Regions from separate parts of the Aeribacillus pallidus genome, predicted to be linked through region 2. Evidence: predicted binding sites of a transcription regulator. Region 2 holds the regulator's gene; the other holds the start of a gene.
What was found. Region 2 encodes LexA, which represses DNA repair genes until DNA is damaged. Its sites were predicted from a motif close to CGAACATATGTTCG; they were not measured.
Positions count from the first base shown of each region.

Region 1: the regulator LexA is predicted to act here: its motif matches at 2,951-2,964, upstream of parE (DNA topoisomerase IV subunit B).

Region 1 is NZ_JBCNBW010000032.1:21,804-29,869, reverse strand. Features, by position in the region: gene parC (DNA topoisomerase IV subunit A) at 1-905, opposite strand, end outside; gene parE (DNA topoisomerase IV subunit B) at 910-2,880, opposite strand; gene ABES52_RS07225 (CoA-binding protein) at 3,065-3,478, opposite strand; gene ABES52_RS07220 (purine/pyrimidine permease) at 3,505-4,821, opposite strand; gene ABES52_RS07215 (YhfM domain-containing protein) at 5,114-5,590, opposite strand; gene ABES52_RS07210 (NUDIX hydrolase) at 5,662-6,417, opposite strand; gene ABES52_RS07205 (dihydroorotate dehydrogenase) at 6,549-8,066, shown strand, end outside.
Region 2 is NZ_JBCNBW010000060.1:69,778-77,843, reverse strand. Features, by position in the region: gene tkt (transketolase) at 1-1,429, opposite strand, end outside; gene ABES52_RS13425 (DUF896 domain-containing protein) at 1,640-1,873, opposite strand; gene ABES52_RS13420 (YneB family resolvase-like protein) at 1,940-2,587, opposite strand; gene yneA (cell division suppressor protein YneA) at 2,602-2,931, opposite strand; gene lexA (transcriptional repressor LexA) at 3,080-3,700, shown strand; gene ABES52_RS13405 (GNAT family N-acetyltransferase) at 4,106-4,942, opposite strand; gene ABES52_RS13400 (DUF2935 domain-containing protein) at 5,066-5,881, opposite strand; partial or broken gene ABES52_RS13395 (HD domain-containing protein) at 6,603-7,181, opposite strand; gene ABES52_RS13390 (patatin-like phospholipase family protein) at 7,457-8,066, opposite strand, start outside.

The DNA.
Region 1 (8,066 bases), on a different contig from region 2:
ACAATACGTAAACCACTTCGATCGGTTTCATCTCGAACTTCCGCAATTCCTTCTACTTTTCGATCAATACGAAATTCATCAATTTTCTTTACTAAGTTCGCTTTATTCACTTCATACGGAATTTCTGTGATCACAATTTGTTCGCGGCCCCCGCGAATCGACTCAATTTCCGCTTTACCTCGCACCACAATTTTTCCTTTTCCGGTCTCGTACGCTTTTTTAATTCCGTCAATTCCTTGAATAATTCCACCTGTTGGGAAGTCTGGACCTTTAATAACTTCCATTAATTCTTCGACGGTACAATTCGGATGTTCAATCCGCATAATGGTCGCATCAATGACTTCCCCTAAATTGTGGGGAGGAATGTCTGTTGCGTAACCTGCTGAAATTCCTGTGGAACCGTTCACTAATAAGTTTGGAAAGCTCGCCGGAAGAACGGTCGGTTCGTTGGTTGTATCGTCAAAGTTTGGCACAAAGTCGACCGTTTGTTTGTCAATGTCACTTAATAGAGCACTCGCGATGCTGGAAAGTCGTGCTTCTGTATAACGCATGGCAGCGGGAGGATCTCCGTCGATACTTCCGTTGTTCCCGTGCATCTCTACTAACACATTTCGGATTTTCCAATCTTGGCTCATCCGAACCATCGCGTCATAAACAGATGAATCTCCATGTGGATGAAAATTTCCGATAACATTACCAACTGTTTTTGCTGCTTTACGAAATCCTTTCTCGTGTGTGTTTCCATCCAAATACATGGCATATAAAATTCGGCGTTGTACCGGCTTTAGCCCGTCTCTTGCATCAGGTAAGGCCCGATCTTGAATAATGTATTTACTGTAGCGTCCGAAGCGGTCGCCAATGACTTCTTCGAGCGGTAAATCTTGAAAGCGTTCTGTTGCTGTCATTCAATTATTCCTCCTCTGCGACCGTTATATTTTCGTTTTCTAAAATGTTTCCGTCTTCTTCTAATCCGAAGGCGACGTTATTTTCAATCCACCGGCGTCGCGGTTCGACTTTATCACCCATTAACGTTGTTACCCGTTTGTCGGCTCGGGCCGCATCATCGATTCGAACACGAATAAGCGTTCTTGTTTCTGGATTCATCGTCGTTTCCCACAATTGGTCGGCATTCATTTCACCAAGACCTTTGTAGCGCTGAACGATATACCCTTTGCCCACTTTTTTGATTGCTTGTTGGAGCTCTTTTTCCGTCCAAGCATATTCAATCACTTCTTTCCGTCCTGTTCCTTTACTAACTTTATATAAAGGTGGTAAGGCGATGTATACCTTTCCGGCATCGATCAGCGGCCTCATGTAACGATAGAAGAATGTGAGCAATAACACTTGAATGTGAGCACCATCTGTATCCGCGTCAGTCATTATAATGACTTTATCGTAATTACAATCATCTAGATTAAATTCAGGACCGACTCCAGCCCCAATGGCATGAATAATCGTATTGATTTCCTCGTTTTTCAAAATGTCTTGCATTTTCGCTTTTTCTGTATTAATCACTTTTCCTCTAAGTGGTAAAACCGCTTGGAAGCGACGATCCCGTCCTTGTTTTGCAGAACCGCCAGCGGAATCCCCCTCGACTAAATACAGTTCATTTTTTTTCGGATTGCGTGATTGAGCCGGAGTTAATTTGCCAGATAGAATACTCTCTGACCGTTTTTTCTTCTTGCCCGTACGAGCTTCTTCCCGCGCTTTACGTGCTGCTTCTCGCGCTTGAGCGGCTTTAATGGCTTTTTTGATTAATAGATTGGCGATATCCGGATTTTCCTCTAAAAAGTAGGCTAAATGTTCCGACACCACCGCATCGACCGCTGATCGGGCTTCACTTGTTCCGAGTTTTCCTTTTGTCTGTCCTTCAAATTGTAACAGACCTTCAGGAATTCGAACGGAAACGATTGCTGACAATCCTTCCCGAATGTCGGTACCTTCTAAGTTTTTATCGCGGTCTTTGAGTAACTGAACTTTTCGAGCGTATTCGTTGACCACTCGAGTCATCGCTGTTTTAGCACCAGCTTCATGAGTTCCGCCATCTTTCGTACGGACGTTGTTGACAAACGAAAGAACGTTTTCCGAAAACCCATCGTTAAATTGAAACGCAAATTCCACCTCAATATCGTTTTGAACCCCTTCAAAGAACACGACGGGATGAAGCGCGTCTTTTCCTTCATTTAAATATTGAACAAATGCTTCAATTCCGTTTTCATAATGAAACACATCTTTCTCGTCATGCCGTTCATCATGAATTTCAATTTTCAATCCTTTTAATAAGAAAGCGGATTCCCTTAACCGCTCGCATAACGTATCATAATTGAACGTTGTGGTCGAAAACATCGTAGGATCTGGTTTAAAATGTACCTTCGTACCTGTTTGATTGGTTTTTCCGATTTTTTCTAGCGTGGTTACTGGTTTTCCGCCGTTTTCAAATCGTTGCTCATAAATGAACCCATCGCGTTTTATCGTGACGACTAACCATTCCGATAGAGCATTGACGACAGATGCACCGACTCCGTGTAACCCTCCACTCGTTTTATAGCCGCCTTGTCCAAATTTTCCGCCAGCGTGCAATACGGTAAAAATGACTTCAGGCGTCGGCTTTCCTAACTTATGCATGCCCGTTGGCATACCTCGTCCTTTATCTTCTACCGAAATACTATTGTCTTTATGTATTTTTACAATGATGTGGTCTCCATATCCAGCTAAAGCTTCATCCACCGCGTTATCGACAATCTCATACACTAGATGGTGTAAACCGCGGGCATCCGTCGATCCGATATACATACCAGGTCGTTTTCGGACCGCTTCTAATCCTTCTAATACTTGAATCGCATCATCATTATATTCTAGTAGTTGTTTCTTATTCGACACACTCATTCCCCTTTCGTACTTACACACAGCAGTTGTATTGTACCATAAAGTTTTTTTAGCCTGTAACTAAAGAACGTATGTTCGTATTATTTATTGTATGTACTGATTTCTAATTCGTCCAGCGTTTTTTAGGTGTCTACTCAAAGAAAAAGCAAACGAGGAGAGCGCTCGTTTGCTTGATTCATTATTTGGTTAGCGCATGTTCAACTTTAATGCACCGATCCATGATGACCGTGTACCCTTTTGCCTTTAACCGATGAAACGTTTCCTCATGCACGACCCCAAGCTGCGCCCAAAACACATCTGCGTCAATCTGTTCAAATTCCTCAGCGATTTGAGGTAAAAATTCGGAACGCCGAAAAATGTTAACGATATCCACATGTCCTTCAATATCTTTTAAGGAAGGAACGGCTTTGACACCAAGAACGGTATCTACGTTTGGATTCACCGGAATAATTTCATATCCTGCCTCTTGCATAGCTTTGGCAATCATATACGAAGTACGTTCAGGATTATCGCTTAATCCAACGACAGCGATTCGTTTCGCTTTTTTTAAGATTTGACCGATTTCTTCACGACTAGGATTTTGGATAGACATTTTGGACACCTCCATATACCATTTCGCTATTTTTCACTAATCTCCTTCTTTTCATACGATTTTCGATGAAACAATCGCTTCAATCGTGGAGTTTGTTCCATTAACATAGCGAGAACTGTTCCAAAAATCAACCCATTGTTCAAAAAGGCCGGAAACAAGACGGGCATATTACGGAATGCCTCGGCAGGCACAAACATAACTCCTACACCAGCAAGAAGTGAGACACCGATAATGAATAAGGCTCGATCTTGATTTGCCTCTTTTTTTAATTCATGAAAGGCTAATCCGATCATTTTTGTAAAAATGACGAACGTAACGGCATAGCCGACAGGGGATGGTATTGCACTTAACACATTCATGACGAACGGAACCATACTTACGAAAACGAGTAACCCACATCCTAAAATAAATGGACGTAATTGTTGTACGTTTGTGGTGGAAACAAAGCCTGCAGCTCCGGATATTGGTACTGGGCCAATAGCTGACAAAAAGCCACCAATCATTTGATTGATACCCGCAGTCCATCCTGCTTGTCGGTCTCGTTGACTGTTCTTACTTGTTAAAGGAACCACTTCTTCCATGACCCGAATAGATGCCATCATATTGGTCGCTAACAGAAGCGTAACAAAAATGGCTGTGACAATAGAGCCAATGTCAAACAGCGGAGGGCCAAACACAAATATTTCCGGTAATCGTATGCTAGCTTGTTCAGTAGAAGGAATTGCTGGAGCTTCCCCTAACCAAACAAATAACAACCAACCAATCACTAAACTGAATAGAATAGAAAACTGGCGAATCCAAAAAATGGAGTGTTGAGCGAAATAAAAGGTTAATAAGACAATAGTCATACTCCCAATAGACACGGTCCAACTCATTTTGCCTGTCGTTGTGATTCCCAACATACCGTTCATAAAGGAACCGCTTAACTGAAGAATTAACAACATCAAATACACAAATGTGACGGTCGGTGTAAACCATTTTTTTAGTCGTTCCATCCAACCAAGGACACTAAACAAAATGAATACGATCCCACTTACAATTAACGCACCTTGAAGAGCTTGTAACGTCGTGGTTGCAGATTCATATACCGTCCCGATAAATGAAGCATAGACCGCAAAAACTCCCCACCAAATCCCAGCTGGTCCTTCATTGATTGGTAATCGATGCCCTATTATTCCTTGAAGTATACCGGCTACTCCTAACAAAAACATCGTCCGTTGAATAAAGGTCGCTGTTTCCCCAGGCGACAAACCATACAGTTCACTTACAGCAATCGGAGCAACAATCGAACTGGCTAACATAAACGCCATCCATTGGATAGCGGAAATCATCGTTCGTCCCATATAAACTTCCTTTCTATATATATGAATCTACTAACTTTATGCTGTAATTATTCCGTACCCCTACTTTTTCCAGATAACAAACTTTATTTTACGGAAAATTCCCTTGTATTTTCAATGGGTACCGATAAAAATAAACGAAAAGACCGATAAAGGAGTGGGGGCATTCGTGGTTAGTTGAACAAATTAGACTTTTACAGGGCCCCCAACTTCTGCTTTGTTTCACTTAGAATAGTGAGGTGACGGCTACAGCCACGAAAAGGAAATGATAAAAAACTAAAATAAAAAATGGTCCTTAATTAGAAAGGACCTGAAGAATAAATGGTTTCAGCCATGTGGAATCGATTTGATACATATAACTTGTATTTGTAGTTGACATGATCGCCCCTTGAAATGTTTCGACATCGTACCATAAATAAAATTGTTCAGACGAACCATCATGAAAAGTTACTCGTACCATATAATCAGCGGATTCCACGTCAACAATACCTGGTAGTTGAACTTGATGAGCCAATATGTTGACAAAATGGTTAAACACCGTAGGCTGAGCTTGATGGAATGCCATTTTCAAATGGACATCTTGAAAAGTTTCACCGACTTGATAAAACGCCAATTCCTTCATCCGTTTCCCGTTCCATACTACAGCATCGGTACGGGTGAAACTGGTTGGTAGGTCTATCACTGTATGCTGGTTATACTCCAATGACTGATGGGAACAACCGTAGTAAAGGCATGATAAGATAACAATGAACCAATAAATGAGATGGCGCATTTCATTTCCTCCCACCCTTCCTTCTATCGTGATAGACGAAATGGAGGGAAAAACGTTTCAATATGCATCCGTTATTTTTCATCATCGCTTGTAAACCAATGTTCCAGCAATTGAAAAGGACGAAGTTGATACGCTGTATAAGTGACTCCTTTTTTTCGGTAGGCGTCTAGTACCCGCTTCTTCAAGTGTGGGCGAGTTACCCATTGATCGATGTTGGATTCATCGATTTTTACAAACCGAACATCCATGGTTTCACCATCATGCGTACGTAATTCTCCCGAAAGATATTTTCCAAAGAATGTGACACAAAAGACATTTTTTGTCACATTTTGATAGATAGCACTAATCCCTTCTACTTTTATATGTACTCCTGTTTCTTCCAATACCTCTCGTTTCAATGCTTCCATCAATGTCTCGCCAGGTTCAACGACACCTCCAGGGAGTTCATAAGTATCATTGCGGTGGACATTTTTTACGAATAAAACCTCCCCTTTCTGGTTGGTGATGTATCCTGTGACGGACACATAATGTTTTGGTAATGGAAAAGTCGTTGAAATCCATGTATCAACATCTATTTTTTTAACATATGTAGAATTGACTTTCTGATGATTGATATTTTGTTGAACAAGTTCTTCAATTGTTTCATAAAGCTCTTTAGTTGGGTAAGACCACAAACTCATGAATTGATTACGCCCATTATTTTCCCATATTCCTATGCATTCTGCTCCATGTTTTAATTGATCGGGAACCAAAAAAGTATAAAAAAAATCAATAAACTGATCATAATGATCTGGACAAATATGGTATGTTTTTCTTACAACAAACATTCTACCACCCCTTTTCCATCAATATCCAATTATACCATAGCTCTTATTTAAATATATTTTAGATTCATAGAAAGAAACACTAAGTAGATATGTTAAATTAATAACTAGTGATAAAAAGAAGGTGAAACATCATGCCAGATTGGTCATATCATACGTTTTTCCGACCCATTCTTCATCGCTTACCGGCCCAAGTTAGTCGTGATTTTATTCATCGGTCCATGTCCTTCATTTCTTCGATTCCATTTGGATCTAAGTTAATATCCTTCTTAGGGCATTTTGACAATGATCTGCGATTGAGCAAAACAATAGGAGATGTTACTGTACCTAATCCACTGGGTCTTTCCGGTGAGATTGACCCTAGTTTAATAGGAACGAAAGCATTTACCCATCTAGGCTGGGGATTTATTGAAATAGGTCCCATTACTGTGAACAGTACGCTACAAAACGATTGTCCATTATGGGACCGAAAAAATAAACGAATATTGTTTCCGGAACCTCTCCCTTCTATTGAAGTAAAAAAAGTAAAAGATCGCTTGAAAAAAGTAAAAAAACAACAACCTTTTCTTATACGTCTAAGAGGTACAAATGAAGAAATTGTTCGTCTCATTCAACAATTATTCTCATACGGAGATGGATTTATTATTGAGACGACCGAGCTTATAAGTCATGAAGTTCTCCGAGGGTTACGACAATGTGCCATGGGAAAACCTATTATCTTATCAGTCAAGAATGATATCAATCTGATTCGTAAAGCAATTCTACCGATCCAATCCTTTCTAGACGGAATTGTTGTTGAAAGTGATCGAACATGGACTACGGAGGAAAATCAACGTTTATTAAAAAAAACCGTTCATCTATTGAAACAACAAGCGAATTGGCATCTACCTATCGTGATTAAAGGCGGAGTCCAATCACCAAATGATGCGCTAGAGTTACTTCATGCTGGTGCAGACTTTTTACTTATCAGTGATGGTTATATCTACTCAGGTCCGGGATTACCAAAACGAATATTAGAATCCCTATTATTTACTTCTTTTGGTAACTTAGAAAAATCTCAATATACTGGATGGCAATATTACTGGTGGTTTGGACTTATCATTTTTCTTTCAGGAATACTAGCATTCATTTTTAGTGTTACATCTGTGATTCTTCCTTATGACGAAGCGTTTTTGAATACAACACGAGAGCAAATATATTCATGGAATCCCCAATTACTTGCCTTTATGTCCCATGACCGGATGACTCTAGCGGGTACGATGATCTCAGGTGGTATTTTGTACATGTTTCTAGCGAAATATGGCGTTCAATATCGATTACACTGGACGAAACATGCCATTGATGTAGCTGGGATCATTGGATTTTTAGGCTTTTTATTATTTATTGGTTACGGTTATTTCGATTTCCTCCATCTATCGTTATGGATGATTCTTATTCCATTTTTCCTTAAAGGAATGAAATCTTCTAAAAACGTTAAAGCTCTTCCAGTATCCTTTGATCTTTACAATGATCGAGCGTGGAAACAATGTTTATGGGGCCAATTGGCGTTTATTTCGTTGGGTGTATCTCTTGTCTTTGGAGGAGTTGTCATTGCGTTAATCGGTACAACGACGATATTTGTCCCGACCGACCTTGCTTATATATGTATGACC
Region 2 (8,066 bases):
TCGGCTCGTGAGTCGGACCATCTTCCCCAACAGCGATACTATCATGCGTAAATACATACGTCACAGGAAGTCCCATAAGCGCAGCTAAACGGATCGCTGGACGCAAGTAATCAGAGAAAACGAAGAACGTACCTCCGTAGACATGTAATCCACCATGTAACGCCATCCCGTTCATGGCTGCACCCATCGCAAATTCACGCACACCAAACCAAATGTTACGACCTTCATAGGAGCCTGGTAAGAAATCTTTTTCTCCTTTAATCGTCGTTTTATTGGATCCCGCTAAGTCTGCCGATCCACCGATGAATGAAGGTAGATTTTTCGCAATCGCATTTAACACTTCTCCAGAAGAAGCACGACTTGCTAAACTTGTTCCAACCTCGTAAACTGGAATGTCTTTATCCCATCCTTCTGGTAATTCACCTTTTATCGCTTTTTCTAATTGTTCTCCAAGTTCAGGGAAAGCCTTTTTATATTCAGCAAACATTGCTTTCCATTCTTTTTCTTTTTCAGAACCAGGAATGACCACTTTTTCTTCAAAGCGAGCATAAACTTCTTCAGGTACATAAAAATCTTCTTCGAATGTCCATTTATACGCTTCTTTCGTTAATTTTAGTTCGTCTGCACCTAATGGAGCGCCGTGTACATCAGACGTACCAGCTTTATTTGGTGAACCGTATCCAATGACCGTTTTGACCTCAATCATTGTTGGGCGTGTTTGATCAGCTTTCGCTTCTTCAATGGCTTTGGCTAACGCGTTTACATCATTGCCATCTTCTACACGAATATATTGCCATCCGTATGCTAAGAAGCGATCTTTCACACTTTCAGAGAAAGACTTATGAAGTTCTCCATCTAATGAGATATCGTTTGAATCGTAAAGAACGATCAATTTTCCAAGTTTTAAGTGACCTGCTAAAGATGCTGCTTCTTGAGAAACTCCTTCCATTAAATCCCCGTCACCGCAAATGGTGTATGTATAGTGGTCAATTACAGGGAAGTTTTCTTTGTTATAAACACTTGCTAAATGACGCTCCGCCATTGCCATACCGACAGCCATAGCAATACCTTGTCCAAGTGGACCAGTCGTTGCTTCAACTCCTGGAGTGTGACCGAATTCTGGATGCCCTGGTGTTTTTGAACCCCATTGACGGAAGTTTTTCAAGTCATCCATTGTTACATCATATCCAGATAGATGAAGCAAACTGTATAATAGCATCGAGCCATGACCAGCAGATAGGACAAATCGGTCACGGTTAAACCATTGAGGGTTTTTTGGGTTATGATTCATAAAACGCGTCCAAAGCGTATATGCCATTGGTGCTGCCCCCATAGGCATACCTGGATGTCCAGAATTTGCTTTTTCAATCGCATCAATCGATAACGTACGAATCGTATTAATCGCGAGTTGATCCGTTTTATCAAACATGATATACATCCTTTCTATAATAACCTTACTCTATAATATTAATCCCCTTTTCAACGGAAAACAACCGAAAAGAATAAGAAATCAGACGTCTTACCAATATAAACGTTAGCTTTAGACTATTGTTCAATAAAAATTAGCTTAAATTCGGTCAAACTCTAATAAAAGTAAGAAAGCTCGAACCATTTTTTACTGTTCGAGCTTGTTGGAAAATTAATGATATTTTTTCTTCAATTGAATGTCACGAAGTTTCTTCGGAGTCACTTCTTCCCCATTTGGATCGAAAATGCGTACATTTTCAATCGTTTTTTTCATGGATTGACGGAAAGCTTGTAAATATTCTCCACGAAGGCGACTTTGTTCCTTCGCTTCCTCCTCGGTCAAGCCGACTGATTTTGCTTTTTTGGCAAGTTCATTAATTCGAGCGATTTTCTCTTTTGAAAGCATTGTTTTGCCCCTTTTCCTTTCTAGACTATCGTCATCTTACAAAAATCATCGCTATTTGACAAGTGTTTAGCTTTCCTGAAATGATTTTATATACTCTTGATAACGACGATGAACAGTCGCTTTCGATACATCATAGCCAAATCCCCGTAGTGTTGCAGCAATTTCCTCAAATGTAAGGTCATTTTGCCTGAGACGAACAATTTCCTGAATCGGAAGTTCCTTCTTATCTCTTCCTCCAGATGAATGACGCGGTAAATTTTTTTCCGGTCGATACCCGCGTTCAACGGCTCGTTTCATTCCCCGTTTAATTTTTAAATTATGTATTTTTCGCTGGTATTCTTCCACCATACTTACTATTTGAAGAACCATGGAGTCTGATTCCGATAATTGGAGCTCACCTTGATGGGACATACTGTAAACTTTAACGCCTTCTTTCATAATGACATGAAGAAGAGCAATTTTCGCATTTCCTCTTCCTAAGCGTGTTTCATCCTGAATAAGAATGGCATCAATGGAACCTTCTTTGATTCGATCGAGAAGCTCCATCATTCCAGGGCGGTCAAGCTCATAGCCGCTTGCCTGATCTTTAATGACAGCTTTAATGTGAAATCCGTACTTATCTGCTAACTGTCGTAATTCTTCTTCTTGCCGTTCGAGTGAGGTTTCTTGGGTGTCTTTCGTTGTACTGACTCGGCAATAAAGAATCGCGTTCATAAGCATCTCCTTGTCTATTGAGTAGAATCATAGGCAAACTGGTGATGGGATGAGTCAATTGTTGCTTTTACCGGGATGACTAACGTATTTCCTGCATGAATGACAGATGAAGTTTTCAATTCATTTTTTTGTTGAACCCATTGAATAAACTCCGTTTTGGTCATGTGATGCTGTTCGGCATATTGTTCCGCAAGAGACCATAGCGTATCTCCTTCGTTCACAACAATTATCATAAACGATTCATCTTTGTCTTCGGTCATAAATAGCATCGTTATTCCAAAAATCATCGAAACGATGAATAGAATCATAACATAAGAATATTTCTTCCACAACAGGTTGATCATTCATGATCCCTCCAACCGAATGTTTGTTCGATTTGATTATAGTACGAACATCCGTTTGGTGTCAACAAAAAACTCGAACTTATGTTTGTATTTGTTGGAAAGACATGCTATAATATTACCAACAGAAGTGAGATCGAGGTGCGTAACGATGAAAAAATTAACGAAGCGACAACAAGATATTTTAGAGTTTATTAAAGAAGAAGTTCGGAAAAAAGGATACCCACCTTCCGTTCGCGAAATCGGTGAAGCTGTCGGTTTGGCCTCAAGTTCAACCGTTCATGGCCATTTAGCTCGCCTAGAGAGCAAAGGTCTCATCCGCCGGGATCCGACGAAGCCTCGTGCAATAGAAATTCTCGACTTAGAGGAAGATCAAATTCCAAAACAGAACGTAGTCAATGTCCCTATTGTCGGTAAAGTAACCGCTGGACAACCGATTACGGCCATTGAAAATGTGGAGGAATACTTTCCACTTCCAGAACGGCTGGCTCCAGCTGATGAGCAAGTGTTTATGCTGGAAGTTATGGGAGATAGTATGATTGACGCTGGAATATTAGACGGCGATTACGTTATTGTCCGTCAGCAAAAGACAGCGAATAACGGAGATATTGTGGTAGCAATGACCGAAGATAATGAAGCAACAGTTAAACGATTCTTTAAAGAAAAAGATATGATTCGCCTTCAACCAGAAAACCCAACATTAGAACCGATTTTTTTACGAAATGTAACGATTTTAGGAAAAGTGATTGGTGTATACCGTCAAATTCATTAATTAATAAGGCAAGCTCTTCTAACCGAAGAACTTGCTTTTTTTATGTGATATTTCATTTTCTATAACTGACTGGATCAATTTTGTAGTTCATGGACTTACAAACCATTAAACGTCACATTTTGTAAAGGGATGTTTTATTTCATTGTTGATTTTTAGCAAGTTGTTCACACGGCGGCGACTCCAGCGGGGACAAAAAGCCAGGCAAGACCCATACTTGAGCGTAGCGAGGGAAGCATCTTGCGGCTTTCCCGCGGAAAGCGTCCGCCACAAGCGTAATGTATAAAAATCAACAGTATCGTTTAACAGACATCAATCTATGAACATTTGCTAGTTGCGTAAGTAAATATACACCCGGCCCATACCCGATACAAATTGAGCGGAATAAGAATCAATTTAATCTTTCATTTATGCCTGTCGATAATAGATCGAGTCCAAGATCGGCCGATAGCCGATTTCTTGATAAATATGGTTGGAAGTAGGGTTTGCTAAATCGGTATAAAGCGACGTACTTTTATAGCCCTGGTTGAGTAAGTGCTGTGATAAATGAGCAACACATGCGGTCGCGTAACCTTTTTTTCGTTCTTCCTTCGGCGTGAATACCAAATTGATGGTTACATTTGTTTTCGTCGGCCGGGTCCAACAAGCCATTGATACCGGTTGGCTATTAACTTCCCAAACAAAAACTCGTTCTTCTTTCATCAATTTGGTTGCTTCTTTCTTTGCCTCTTCAAACGTGATTACTTCTCCTATCTCTTCACAAAATTCATGAATCCAACGGCAGATGATTGGAGTATCTTTTTCTATGGCTTTTCGAAATAACCCGTTTACTTTCGGAAGGGGTGCGACTTCCGTTAATTGATAAATCCGTTGCCTCATTCGGACCTCGTACTGTACTTTTGTCAATCGTTCATATGCCTTAACGAGGGAATGAATGGTCTCTATTTTTCCTATCAATCCTGGCACTTGAATTTTTTGCTGATATAACCAAAGAGCAATGGCTTCTAAATCCTGTTCATCTAATGCAGAAAATGTCGCTACAATGATTTGTGCTGGGTTCGTTTGTAAAAACCCCATGACGACTCGATTCTCTTTTTCTACTAGTCCCATAAATATTGGAGAGTTGGTTTCATTTATTTTTAACAAAACGCCGTAAAATAAATTGTGCGCCGCTTCGTTTTTTTGAAGCAATGGTTCCAGTCGTCTACGAAATAAATGTACTGAGTGATACTGTTTCCCCTGCATGTCCATCCCCTCATTCAATCATTTTTGGAATTTTTTAAAATTTTACCATCTGCTCTCCTAGTTTTCAATAAAAGAAAAACTGACCCACGAAGAAGAGTCAGTGAATGATACTTGACATACAGTTCATGAATTGTTTGATTGTAAATATTCATCAAACCTATCGATAATCATTAGAAATCTTTCTGCTTCTCGGAACACATGGTCTGCCAACAGTGGAGGAATATTGCTTTTTATTTTACACTCTTCAATTAGCTCTTTCGCCGCTTTTTTAAAATTCCGGAGCGAAGCCACCGACACTCGATTTTGATCAAGAAATTGGGTTAAAATGGGTTTGGTTTCTGATTGTGGTCGCATGGAATCTAAATCGATGGCTTGATAGAGCAATTGATCAAAATCATGGCTAAATTCTCTCGCTTGCTCGACGAGTTTTCTTTCCGAAGGATCGAGCAAATGACCAATAAATTTCGCGTGATCAGCCATTACTTTTAAGAAAAAGACGTTTTCTTTAATGACAGACGCGGGAGTTGGTGTGAGCTTTCCTTCATTTAATTCTTTTAGTCGATTAGCAAAATAGGCTGCCTCTCGACTAGTGTGATCAATTAATAAAGCGTAGTTATTGGACCGAATTTTACATTGTAACGTTAGCTCCAACACTTTTCGTTTGAACGCCCAAATTTGAACTGCCGCTTCATACACGTGTCGATTAAATTGAGCGATTTGTTGTGGATCGGCCGATACTGAAAACCGTTCCAGTTGCTCTTCAATTCGTTCAAATTTCGGAATAAAACTTCTCGCCTCTTCAATTAATGCAGTATCATCGTAATGAAATCCTAAACTTAAAAACAACGCATGTTCTTTCATAATGCGCGACCAAAAACGAATTTCATCAAGCGACCTTGAAACAAACGCCTCTTGCAATAAAGCCACCCCTTCGTTCATTTATCCTCTATCATCTTATTCTTTAAAAAAACGATTCATGTATTGGTGGCGTTCTTACAGGATCTAATTTCAAAAAGATAGATAATAAGAAAATGAGCTATAATTGTTCATGTTTACATAATATTATTATTGTGAATTTGAATAAATAAACGTATCGTTGTTGCTCATTAATCGATAAAATTTCTCACAAACAAATCGTTTTTTCTCATAAAACGAAAATCATTTCCCATAAATAAAACTTTTTTTCTCATAAATTGAAAATTTTTTCCCATAACGAGTCTTTGGTGCTCATTTCTAACATCATGTGTCATTTGTGCTCATAATCCAACAAATTTTCCAATAAACCTGTCATTTTTGCTCATAAATTCAATTTACTTTCCCATAAATGTGTTATTAGTGCTCATAATTCATAATTTTTTCCCATAAAACTGGCATTAGTGCTCATAAATCCTAAATCTTTTCCCATAAACCTGTTAATTTTGCTCATAAATTCAACATATTTCCCATAACGAGTAATCTGTGCTCATAATTCTAAAATTTTTTCCCATAAACCTAGTAATTTTTCTCATAAATTCAACATACTTTCCCACAAACGTGGCATCGGTGCTCATAAAATTAGAAATTTTCTCATAAACAAATGATTTTCCTCATACCCAAAACTTAAAATATTTGATTTAGTAAATTCTATATTCTCACCGCAACCGACTAAAAAGTGATTAATTTAAACTTGTAGTTTATACTTTTCTACCTCAATCTCCGCTTCCTTCATTTTGTCCTCCCCCATTTTTTCAATCACGTCTTTTAATTGTGTAAGGAAGCTATCAAACTGAACGTATTGATTCATTTTGTAGGTCATGGCATATTCAATCTCCAGCCAGGTTGAAATGTCTGCCTCGTTATGTTGCAGCTGGACTTCTAGTTTATCCAAGGCATTGGCAACTTTCGCTTCATACGTTTCTTTATGTTCAAACTCCATCCATAAGCGATATAGCTCTTCACCCAGTTCATGCGGGAGTGAATGTTATGTAGAGCTTCCAATTCTCTTTTTCTCTTTTCGTTCTTGATTATTAATTGTGTCGAAAGCAGGAATATCGCCAGCCTCCGCTTCCACTAGGTCATGGATAATAATCATCTTTAATAATTTTTCGAGATTCACTTTTTGATCTAAAAACGGTTCGACTAATATTGCCATGAGTGACACTCTCCACGTATGCTCAGCAACGCTTTCCTGTCTTCCATTGGATAGCCAACTGTGGCGTAATTCCATTTTTAATTTTTCAGAGAGTTTGAGTATGTTCATTATTTTATCGATTTTTTCAATCATAAAACGTCCTCCATATATAGTTAAAAGTATTTCATTGTAAATTAACGTTTTGTTTTTGACTAGTATGTTATTTACATAATATTTTTATCGTAAATCCGAGAAAATGCTATTTTTTTAGATTTCTATTCAAATAGAGATAATTTCCTCCATAACCATCAGGACTCTCACATAGGTCCCAGTGTTTACTCGTTTCCTTTTTCTAATTGTTGAAAATGGTTGTTCCACCTTTTTAATGTTTTAGATGAATTACCTCATTCTAAAAATTTCATCAGTTCTTGAATCTTGTGTTGAGCTTCTCGTTCACCTGCGTCAATGCACTCTCGGATTTTGCTTGTGTCAAACGCTAAAATGTGCCCAACTTCTGGACGAAAAACCACATCCGCATACTTAAGATTGGCACGGCGCTGCCTTGTCATCATAATGGTGAACGAACGATAAACCACCTCAAAAAGATTACGTGGCTCCTGTTCTTCATGTTCTCTTTCGACATCCACAGCAATAACTACATCCATCTCTTCTTCCCGAAGCAAATCAGCTGGAAGGTTATTCAAAACACCCCCATCCACCAACACTTTGTCTTGATAATGAACTGGAGAGAAAATACCTGGTACCGATGTGGTGGCTCGAATGGCTAAACTAAGACTTCCTTCGTCAAAAACAAAAACTTTTCCTTTTATTATATCTACTGTAACCGCCCGAAAAGGAATCTTTAGATTCTCGATTTTAATATCCCCAAGTCCTTTTTGTTCTAAAAAATGGATAAGCATGGCGTATATTTTATTTCCTGCTATGAGCCCACGTTTCCGAATTCCGAGATCCATGAATCGATAGGATGGAGTGCTCAAGATAAATTCTTCAATT